Regions from separate parts of the Cellulomonas sp. P22 genome, predicted to be linked through region 1. Evidence: riboswitches for the same ligand, from Rfam matches in the RefSeq annotation. Region 1 holds a riboswitch; the other holds the start of a gene.

Evidence for each region. Region 1 has a riboswitch for S-adenosylmethionine ahead of ACGIF2_RS11785 (LLM class flavin-dependent oxidoreductase). Riboswitches for the same ligand answer to the same signal wherever they lie in the genome.
Region 2: another riboswitch for S-adenosylmethionine. It lies ahead of ACGIF2_RS06845 (NADPH-dependent FMN reductase); the one in region 1 lies ahead of ACGIF2_RS11785 (LLM class flavin-dependent oxidoreductase).

What each region holds. Positions count from the first base shown of each region.
Region 1 is NZ_JBISBW010000008.1:176,840-181,295, reverse strand. Features, by position in the region: gene ACGIF2_RS11790 (NtaA/DmoA family FMN-dependent monooxygenase) at 1-617, opposite strand, end outside; gene ACGIF2_RS11785 (LLM class flavin-dependent oxidoreductase) at 671-1,849, opposite strand; SAM riboswitch class I at 2,098-2,198, opposite strand; gene ACGIF2_RS11780 (LLM class flavin-dependent oxidoreductase) at 2,396-3,460, shown strand; gene ACGIF2_RS11775 (GNAT family N-acetyltransferase) at 3,480-4,456, opposite strand, start outside.
Region 2 is NZ_JBISBW010000006.1:55,394-59,849, reverse strand. Features, by position in the region: gene ACGIF2_RS06850 (LLM class flavin-dependent oxidoreductase) at 1-930, opposite strand, end outside; SAM riboswitch class IV at 1,509-1,647, shown strand; gene ACGIF2_RS06845 (NADPH-dependent FMN reductase) at 1,690-2,277, shown strand; gene ACGIF2_RS06840 (flavin reductase family protein) at 2,274-2,804, shown strand; gene rlmB (23S rRNA (guanosine(2251)-2'-O)-methyltransferase RlmB) at 2,906-3,931, opposite strand; gene cysS (cysteine--tRNA ligase) at 3,931-4,456, opposite strand, start outside.

The DNA.
Region 1 (4,456 bases):
CGGGCCTCGATGTCGACGAGCCGGCCGCCCGTGCGCACGAGCCCCACGGATCGCTCCCGCACGTAGGTGCCCGAGACGGGGTCGGCGAGCACCGCGTCGGGCGCCCACGCGTCCCACAGGGCCCGCGCCGTGTCGACCACCTCGCGGGCCCGTTCGTAGCGGTCCGCGTGGTCCAGGTAGCCGCCGCGGCGGAAGTTCGCGCCGTGGAACGCGTCCGACGACGTGACCACGTTCCACGCCGCCCGTCCGGCCGAGAGGTGGTCGAGGGTCGCGAACTGGCGCGCGAGCTCGTACGGCTCGTTGAACGTCGCGTTGATCGTGCCCGCGAGGCCGAGCCGGGTCGTGATCCCCGCGAGCGCGGCGAGCACCGTGTACGTGTCCGGGCGGCCGACCACGTCGTGCTCGATGATCTGCCCGCGCTGCTCACGCAGCCGCAGCCCTTCGGCGAGGAAGAGGAAGTCGAACAGCCCGCGCTCGGCGGTGCGGGCCAGGTGCTCGAACGACGCGAACGACGACTGCGTCCCGGGCTGGTGCGACGGGTCGGTCCACACGGTGTGGTGGTTGACGCCCGGGAAGTGGGCGGCGAGGTGGATCTGCTTCGGGTGCTGCTGCGGCATGAGAGGTCCTTCTCTGCTCGACGAGGTCGGCGACGGCGGGACGGCGGGGTGGTTCAGCGGGCCGTGGCGTAGCGGCTCGAGGGGCGGGCGAGACCGAACGCGTCGCGCAGCGTGCGGGGCGTGTCCGCGGCATCGGTGGGGTGCGCCGCGAGCCGCCCGCGGGCCCGCAGCAGGGGTGCGAGCTGCTCGGTGAGCAGCGCCACGTCGCCGACCTGCGCGAGCGGGGCCAGCACCAGACCGTCGGCGCCCGTGAGGTCCACGAGGTCGGCGAGCGCCTCCGCGGCCCGGGGCGCCCCGGCGACGACCGCGAGGCCGCGCGGGGACCACGGCCGCCCGGCCAGGGTGTCGAGCTCAGCGAGGCGCCGGGCTGCGGCTGGGTCGTCGACCGCGAGCAGGACCTCGACGTCCAGCAGCACGTGCACGGCCTGGGCCTCGCGCCCGGCGGCGGCCACCGCCGCGCGGACCTGCGCCACGCGCGCGGTCGCCCCCGCCACGTCGCGGGCCGCGACCCGGATCACGTCGGCACGGGCCGCGGCGAGGCTCAGCGCCTCGGGCACGTCACCGCGCACCACGACGATCGGCTGGCCCTGCGGCGAGCGGGGCGTGATCGACGCCCCGGCCACCGAGAACGTCGCCCCCGTGAAGTCGGCGCCGTGGATGCGCGTGCGGTCCACGTACCGGTCGGTCGCTGCGTCGAGCACGATCGCGTCGTCCTCCCACGAGTCCCACAACCGGCTGACGACCTCGACCACGTCGGCGGCCTCGTCCCACTGGGCCGCCGACGAGCGCGCCGTCCGGCCGTGGAACTGGGCCGCCTGCACGTCGCCACCGCCCGTTCCGGCGGGGGCCGCGACGTCGACCTGCCAACCGGCACGTCCGTCGCTCACGTGGTCGAGCGTCGTGATCGCCTTGCTCACGTGGAACGGCTCGGCGTACGAGACGGGCACCACCGGGACGAGCCCGACCTGGTGGGTCAGGGGCCCGAGCAGCGCGGCGAGGCCGGTCGCGTCGAGCCGCGCCTGGACCGTGCCGGGCACGCCGTCCGGCGGGGCCACCGAGTCGGCGAGCACCACGAACGTGGCCCCCGCGCGCTCGACGGCCCGCACCAGGCGAACCCAGTGGGCCGCGGTGAGGAGCCCTTCGGCATCGGCGTCGGGCAGCCGCCACGCCGCCGGGTGACGGCCGGCGCCCTCGAGCTCGACGGCCAGGTGGAACGGACGGGTCTGGGACATGGGCACCCCTGGATGAGGACGCCGCGCGCACCGCGCGACGGTGACGGAGGACGGCACGGCGGGACCGGGCCGGAAGGAGGGGGCACGCGGGTGCCGGACGACGCCGGATCGCCTCGGGCCACGCCGACGACGGCGGGCGCGAGGGGCGTCAGGGAGAGGTCAGCGCTGCGCCCGCACGAGCGGGCGGCCGGACGTCAGGCGCGACAACAGCGACAGCGGCGTGTGCTGCTCGGGTGACGCACGGTGGACCTCCATCGGTCCTGGCGGAAGCACCTGCACCCGCCGCGGGAGCGGTGGGAGGTTGCTGCGACGTCGACGAGCCAGGTCTCTCGGTCGCTCTGGATGGGCACCGAGCAGCCTAGGAAGGCGTTCGCGGGATGACCAGCCCACATCCGACATCCGAGACGTCCCGGGCGCGGGCGGCGTGGCGGGCGGGCCGCCGTGCACCGAGGCTGGACCTGAGGGGCACGGGACGGATCGAGCGGACCGCCACCGCCGCTCCGGCACTGCGGGCACTGGAAGAGAGCTGCGGGCACTGGAGGAGACATGGGCATCGAGCTCGGCATCGACACGTTCGGGGACGTCACGCAGGGTGCGGACGGCACGCTGCTGAGCCAGGCTCAGGTGATCCGCAACGTGGTCGAGCAAGGGGTGGTCGCCGATCAGGTGGGGCTCGACGCCGTGGGGGTCGGGGAGCACCACCGGGACGACTTCGCGATCTCGGCACCCGACGTGGTGCTCGCAGCGATCGCTGCCCGCACCACGCGCGTGCGGCTCGGCTCGGCTGTCACCGTGCTGTCCTCGGACGACCCCGTGCGCGTCTTCGAGCGGTTCTCCACGCTCGACGCGATCTCCGCCGGGCGCGCCGAGGTCACGGTGGGGCGCGGCTCGTTCACCGAGTCGTTCCCGCTGTTCGGGCTCGACCTGGCGCAGTACGAGGTGCTGTTCGACGAGAAGCTCGACCTGTTCACGCACCTGCTCGCGGGTGGCCCGGTCACGTGGTCGGGGACCACCCGCCCCGCGCTGCGCGACCAGCACGTGCACCCGCCGGTCGAGCACGGGCGGCTGCGCACGTGGGTGGGCGTGGGCGGCAGCCCCGAGTCCGTGGTGCGCGCGGCGCGCTACGGACTGCCGCTCATGCTCGCGATCATCGGCGGCGAGCCGGCCCGGTTCCGACCGTTCGTCGACCTCTACCACCGGGCGCTGGCCGAGCTCGGCACCGGCCCGGGGCTCGTGGGCCAGCACTCCCCCGGTCACGTCGCGGCGACCGACGACGAGGCGCTCGACCAGCTCTGGCCGCACTACCGCACGTACGTCGGGCGCATCGGGCGCGAGCGGGGCTGGCCGCCGCCCACCCGCGAGGCGTTCCAGGAGGCTGCCGGACCCGACGGCGCGCTGTACGCGGGCTCGCCGACCACCGTCGCCGCGAAGATCGTGCGCTCGGCGCGGATCCTCGGCCTCGACCGGTTCGACCTCAAGATCTCTCAGGGCGCCCTGCCGCACGAGCACACGGTGCGGGCGATCGAGCTGTACGGCTCGGTCGTCGCCCCGCTCGTGCGCACCGCGCTCGACGGTCCTGAGCAGGAGCCGTCGGATGCGCCCGCCGGCTGAGCCGCCGCGGGCTCGAGGGCTAGAGCGGCTTCGCGAAGCAGAGCGTCAGCTGGTCGCCCACGTACGGGCCGAACGGCGCGACGGGCCGGTAGCCGACCGCCGCGTACAGGCCGACGGCCTCGGGCTGGCGGATGCCGGTCTGCAGCACGACGCTCGTCAGCCCGCGGGCACGGGCGTCGTCCTCGATCGCGATCAGCAGCGCGCGGGCGACCCCCGACCCCCGCGCGGAGTCGTCGACGAAGACCTTCTTGAGCTCGCCCGAACCCGCCGGGTACCCGTCCCGGGCGGCGCGCAGCGAGGCGCAGCCCACCGGCCGGCCGTCCAGGCGGGCCACGACCGTGGTGAGCACCCCGTCACCCTGGCGCTCGTCGTCCACGTCGGGGCCACCCTCGGCCTCGACGAGGTCCACGACCTCCGGGTAGCGCACCGTCGTGTCGGTCCACATCGAGCGCCGCAGCTCGCGCGCCTCCGCGTCGTCCCACGCGACCCTGGCGAGCGTGACCACCCCGGCGTCGGACCCGGCCTCGCGCGCGGAGCGTTCCCGCGGCTGGGCCCGCAGGTCCTTGGCGAAGCACCGGGACTCCACGACACCCACGTACTCGCCGAAGTTCTCGGTCGCGACGTACCCCGCCCGCACGTACAGCCCGATCGCCTCGGGCTGCAGCACGCCCGTCTCGAGGATCAGCCGGCGCCAGCCGCGCTCGCGGGCCAGCCGCTCGAGCTCGGTGAGCACCGTGCGCGAGTTGCCGCGGCCCCGGTGCCCCGGCAGCACGAACATGCGCTTGACCTCGCCGACGCCCCGGCCGTACGCCACCGCCACGTCGCGGAGCGCCCCGCAGGCCACCGGCTCGCCGCCGACGCGCAGCAGGACCGTCGCGGTGACGTCGTCGCCGGTCATGGCGTGCCCGAGGTCGTCGTCGCCGTACAGCTCCCGCAGCTCGGCCTGCTGCGCGGTGCGCAGCGCGGCGAACTCCGGGTCGTCCCAGGCCACCAGGG
Region 2 (4,456 bases), on a different contig from region 1:
GATCGCACCGTGGCCGCCGCGGATCGAGCGGACCCAGGGCCCGTAGCCTGCGGCGAGACGGCGGGCCTGCGCGTCGTCCTCGCCCACGACCACGTCGACCGAGACGATGACGTACGGCGCGGCGTAGGCCTGCGACGGGACGAACGCGTCCCGGTAGGCGGCGACCGACTCCTGCAGCGTAGCCGGGGCGACGTGGTAGTTCGCGCCGTAGGGCAGCCCGAGCTCGCCCGCGAGGCTCGCGCTCGGTCCGGCGCTCGACCCGTGCACCCACAGCTGCACGTCAGCCCCCTGGGCGGGTGTCACAGCCACGGCCTGCCCGTCGGGCGACCGGTAGGTGCCCGCGAAGAAGTCGAGGATGTCGCGCACGTCGGCACCGAAGCCCTCGCCGTCGCCGGGGGCACGCCCCAGCAGCCGCGCCTGGAGCGCGAGCCGCGCCGGGTCGTAGCGCTGCGGCCCGACGGGCGGGATCACGACGCCGTCGACCACCCTCGTGCCGGTCGGGGCACCGTCCCCCGCGGCGACCGGTGCGGGAGGCGTCTGCTCCGCGGGGGCGACCCCGCGCTCCGCCGACGGGTCGCGCCTCGGCACCCCCGAGCGCCCGATGCCGAGGTCGACCCGGCCGGGGTGCAGGGCGGCGATCGTGCCCCACTGCTCGGCCACCTGCAGCGGCGAGTAGTTGCCCAGGATCACGGCGGCGGACCCGACCCGGATCGTGGTGGTGGCCGCGGCCACGAAGGCGGCGAGCACGGCGGGGCTGGCGCCCGCGACCCCCGGGTTGAGGTGGTGCTCGGCGAGCCAGTACCGGCGGTAGCCGGCACGCTCGGTCGCCCGCGCCAGGTCGAGGGTGTGCCGCAGCGCCTCGGGCGACGAGCTGCCCGACGACACCGGGCTCAGGTCCAGCACGGACAACGGGACAGGTGGGTACGACATGGGTGGTCTCCTCCACCGCCGACGGGGCGGTGCGCGGGGCGCGGGTGTCGGGGATCGGCCAGGACGGCACCGACCGGCCCGACGCCGGCGCGCGGGTGGTCGCGGCCCGGGCAGGGCACACGGGTGCGGCGGCTCGGGTGCGGGGATGCGGAGCCCGCTGCCTGCCGACCGGTCGTGGTCGGGGCGCGGGGTGCTCGGTGGCGCCGGCCGTGCGTGCGGCGGGCGCGGGGGCCGAGGGAGCCGTCTCGGAGGGGCGTGCCGTCGGCTCGCCCGTCCACGGACGCGCTCAGGCGCTGGGACGGGGAGGGTGTGAGCCGTCGTCGGGCGGGGATCCAGGCGCGTGCGGGACCGGGACCCCGCCTGCCGGTCCGAAGATCAGCAGACGAGCATCAACAACAGCGACAGGGCGCGACGGCGGCGAGGAGCAGGTCGCTCGGCCCGTGGCGGTGGTTCGTGTCGGTGCTCACGCCTCGGAACCTAGGCCGAAGGTCTCGAGCGCGTCAACAGATGTGGCGATATCGGTCACGCCGTGAGACACCGGTCGCGGGGTCTCGGCGGCCCGTGCTACAACTTCGACAGGTCTTGAGCACCAGCGCTCGTCCGGGTCGAACCCGTCCGAGCACAGCCCCGGCTCGCTGGTCAGCAACCCCCACGTGTCACGGCGGGGTGCTCCGGGTGACGACCTGGTCGTGCTGAGGGGCACGGCAAGCGTGATCGACATCGGCGGCCGTCACGGTCGCCCACCTCCGAGGACCCACCATGACCGCTCCCAGCGTCTCGACGCCCGCTGCCACCACCCCGACCCCCGACGGACCGCCCGGCCGGACCGCCCGGTCGACCCGGGTGGCGACCGTCGTCGGGAACCCCCGTGCCGGCTCCCGCACCCGGACCGCCGCGGAGTCCGCGGCCCGGGCGATCGCCACCCGGCTGGGTCTCGACGTCGCGCCGACGCTCGACCTGGCCGATCTGGCCCCCGAGCTCTTCGCCGCCGCGCACCCCACGGCCGACGCCGCGCTCGACCGGCTCGCCACGGCCCGGGTCGCCGTCGTCGCGACGCCCGTCTACAAGGCCAGCTACACGGGCCTGCTCAAGGCGTTCCTCGACCTGTACGGGGCGGACGGCCTGCGCGGGCTCGTCGTGGTCCCGCTCGTGGTCTCGGGCAACCCGTCGCACGCCCTCGCGGGCGAGGTGCACCTGCGCCCGCTGCTCGTCGAGCTCGGCGCGATCGTCCCGACGCGCACCCTGGCGCTCACCGAGTCCCAGCTCAGGGGGCTCGACGCCGTCGTCACCGCGTGGGTCGACACCCACGGCGACCAGCTCGCCCGAGCGGTGGGGGTGGACGCGTGACCGCCGACGCACCGGCCCGGGTCGGCCCGGTGACCCAGCTGACGCCCGACGAGTACAAGCGGGTCTTCCGCCGCCACCCGGCGGGGGTCGCTGTGATCACGCTCGCCGACCCCGCCACGGGACGACCCGTCGGGTTCACCGCGACGTCGGTCATCTCGGTCTCGGCCGCTCCCCCGGTGCTCGCGTTCTCGGTCGCGTCGACCTCGTCGAGCTGGCCCGCGCTCGCGTCTGCCGAGACGGTCGTGGTGAACTTCCTCGGCCACGGCCAGGCGGACCTCTCGGTGCGCTTCGCGACGCACGGCGTCGACCGGTTCGCGGGCACCGCGCACGTGCTGCTCGCGGGCGGCGAGCCGGTGCTGCTCGGCACGCTCACGTGGGTGCACGGCCGGGTGCTCGAGCGCATCGCCGTGGGCGACAGCTACCTCGTCACCGTGCACGCGCTCGCGTCCGACACGAGCACGCAGGGCACCCCGCTCGTCTACCACGACCGCGCGTACACGCAGCTGGGTGACCACTACGAGATCTGACCGGCCACGACCCGGTCGCCACGCCGACGTCGCCCGGACGCACGCGGAGCGCGGCACCTCAGGGGCGCCGCGCTCCGCGTCGGACGTGCAGGTCGGGGTCGTCAGGCCCCGGCGGCCTCCGCGCGCTGGCGGGCGACCTCGTACAGCGCGATCCCGGCGGCCACGCCGGCGTTGAGCGACTCGACCGAGGACATGATCGGGATCGAGACGATCGCGTCGCAGTGCTCGCGCACCAGACGGGAGATCCCCTTGCCCTCGGAGCCGATCACGATCACGAGCGGGTCGGCCGCGAACGGCAGGTCGCCGACGGGGGTGTCGCCGCCGCCGTCGAGACCCACGATGAAGCACCCGGCCTTGCGGTAGGCCTCGAGCGTGCGGGTGAGGTTCGTGACACGCGAGACCGGGACGCGGGCGGCCGCACCGGCGGACACCTTCCAGGCGGAGGCCGTGACCCCGGCCGAGCGGCGCTCGGGCACGACGACACCGTGCGCGCCGAACGCGCCGGCCGATCGCAGCACCGCACCGAGGTTGCGCGGGTCGGTGACGCCGTCCAGCGCCACGATCAGCGGCGCCTGGTCCGCCCGCGCCGCGGCGTCGAGCACGTCGTCGGCGTCGCCGTACTCGTACGGCGGCACCTGGATCGCCACGCCCTGGTGCACCGAGCCGTCGGTCAGCCGGTCGAGCTCGGGCTTGGTGACCTCGAGCAGCGGGTAGCCGCGCCCCGTCGCGATCTGCAGGATCTCGCGGGTGCGGTCGTCGGCCTCGAGGCGCGAGGCGATGTACACGGTCGAGACGGGGATCTCGGCGCGCAGCGCCTCGAGCACGGAGTTGCGGCCGTTGACCATCTCGTGGGTCGCGCTGACACCCTTGGTGCCGCGCTTGCCGGGGGCGCTGCGCGACGTCCGACCGATGCGGGCGGGCGCCCCGTCACGGGCGGTGCCCGTCACGGTGCGGCGCTCGGCGGCAGCCTTGCGCTTCGCGGCCGGGTGGTGCGGGCGCTCCACGGCCTTGGGCGTGGGTCCGCGACCCTCGAGGCCCTGGCGGTTCTGACCGCCCGAGCCGACCTGGGCGCCCTTCTTCGACCCGGGCTTGCGCGTGGCGCCCCGGCGCTGCGAGTTTCCTGACATCAGATCTCGTCCTCATCACTGCGGTGCGCGAGCGACCAGCGGGTGCCGGTCGCGGAGTCCTCGACGAGGATGCCGGCGGCGGCGAGCCGGTCCCGGATCGCGTCGGAGGTGGCGAAGTCACGCGCTGCGCGTGCTTCGGAGCGGGCGGCGATCTCTGCGGTGACGAGCGCGTCGAGCGCTGCCGAGATTCCGCGGTCGTCGCCCTGGCGGCGCCACTGCGGCCCCGCCGGGTCGAGCCCCAGGACATCGAGCATCGCGCGCACGGCGACGAGCTCGGTCCGGACGGCGGTCAGGTCGTGCGCGGCGAGCGCGCTGTTGCCGGCGCGCAGGTGCTCGTGCACCACAGCGAGCGCGGCGGGCACGTTCAGGTCGTCGTCCATCGCGGTCACGAAGCCCGCGGGCAGCTCGGCCTTGGCCACCTCGGTGTCGTCCACGGTGCCCACCTGCTCGGTGGCGCGCTCGACGAAGCCGGTGAACCGCTCCCAGGTGGCCTCGGCCTCGCCGACGGTGTCAGGCGTCCACTCG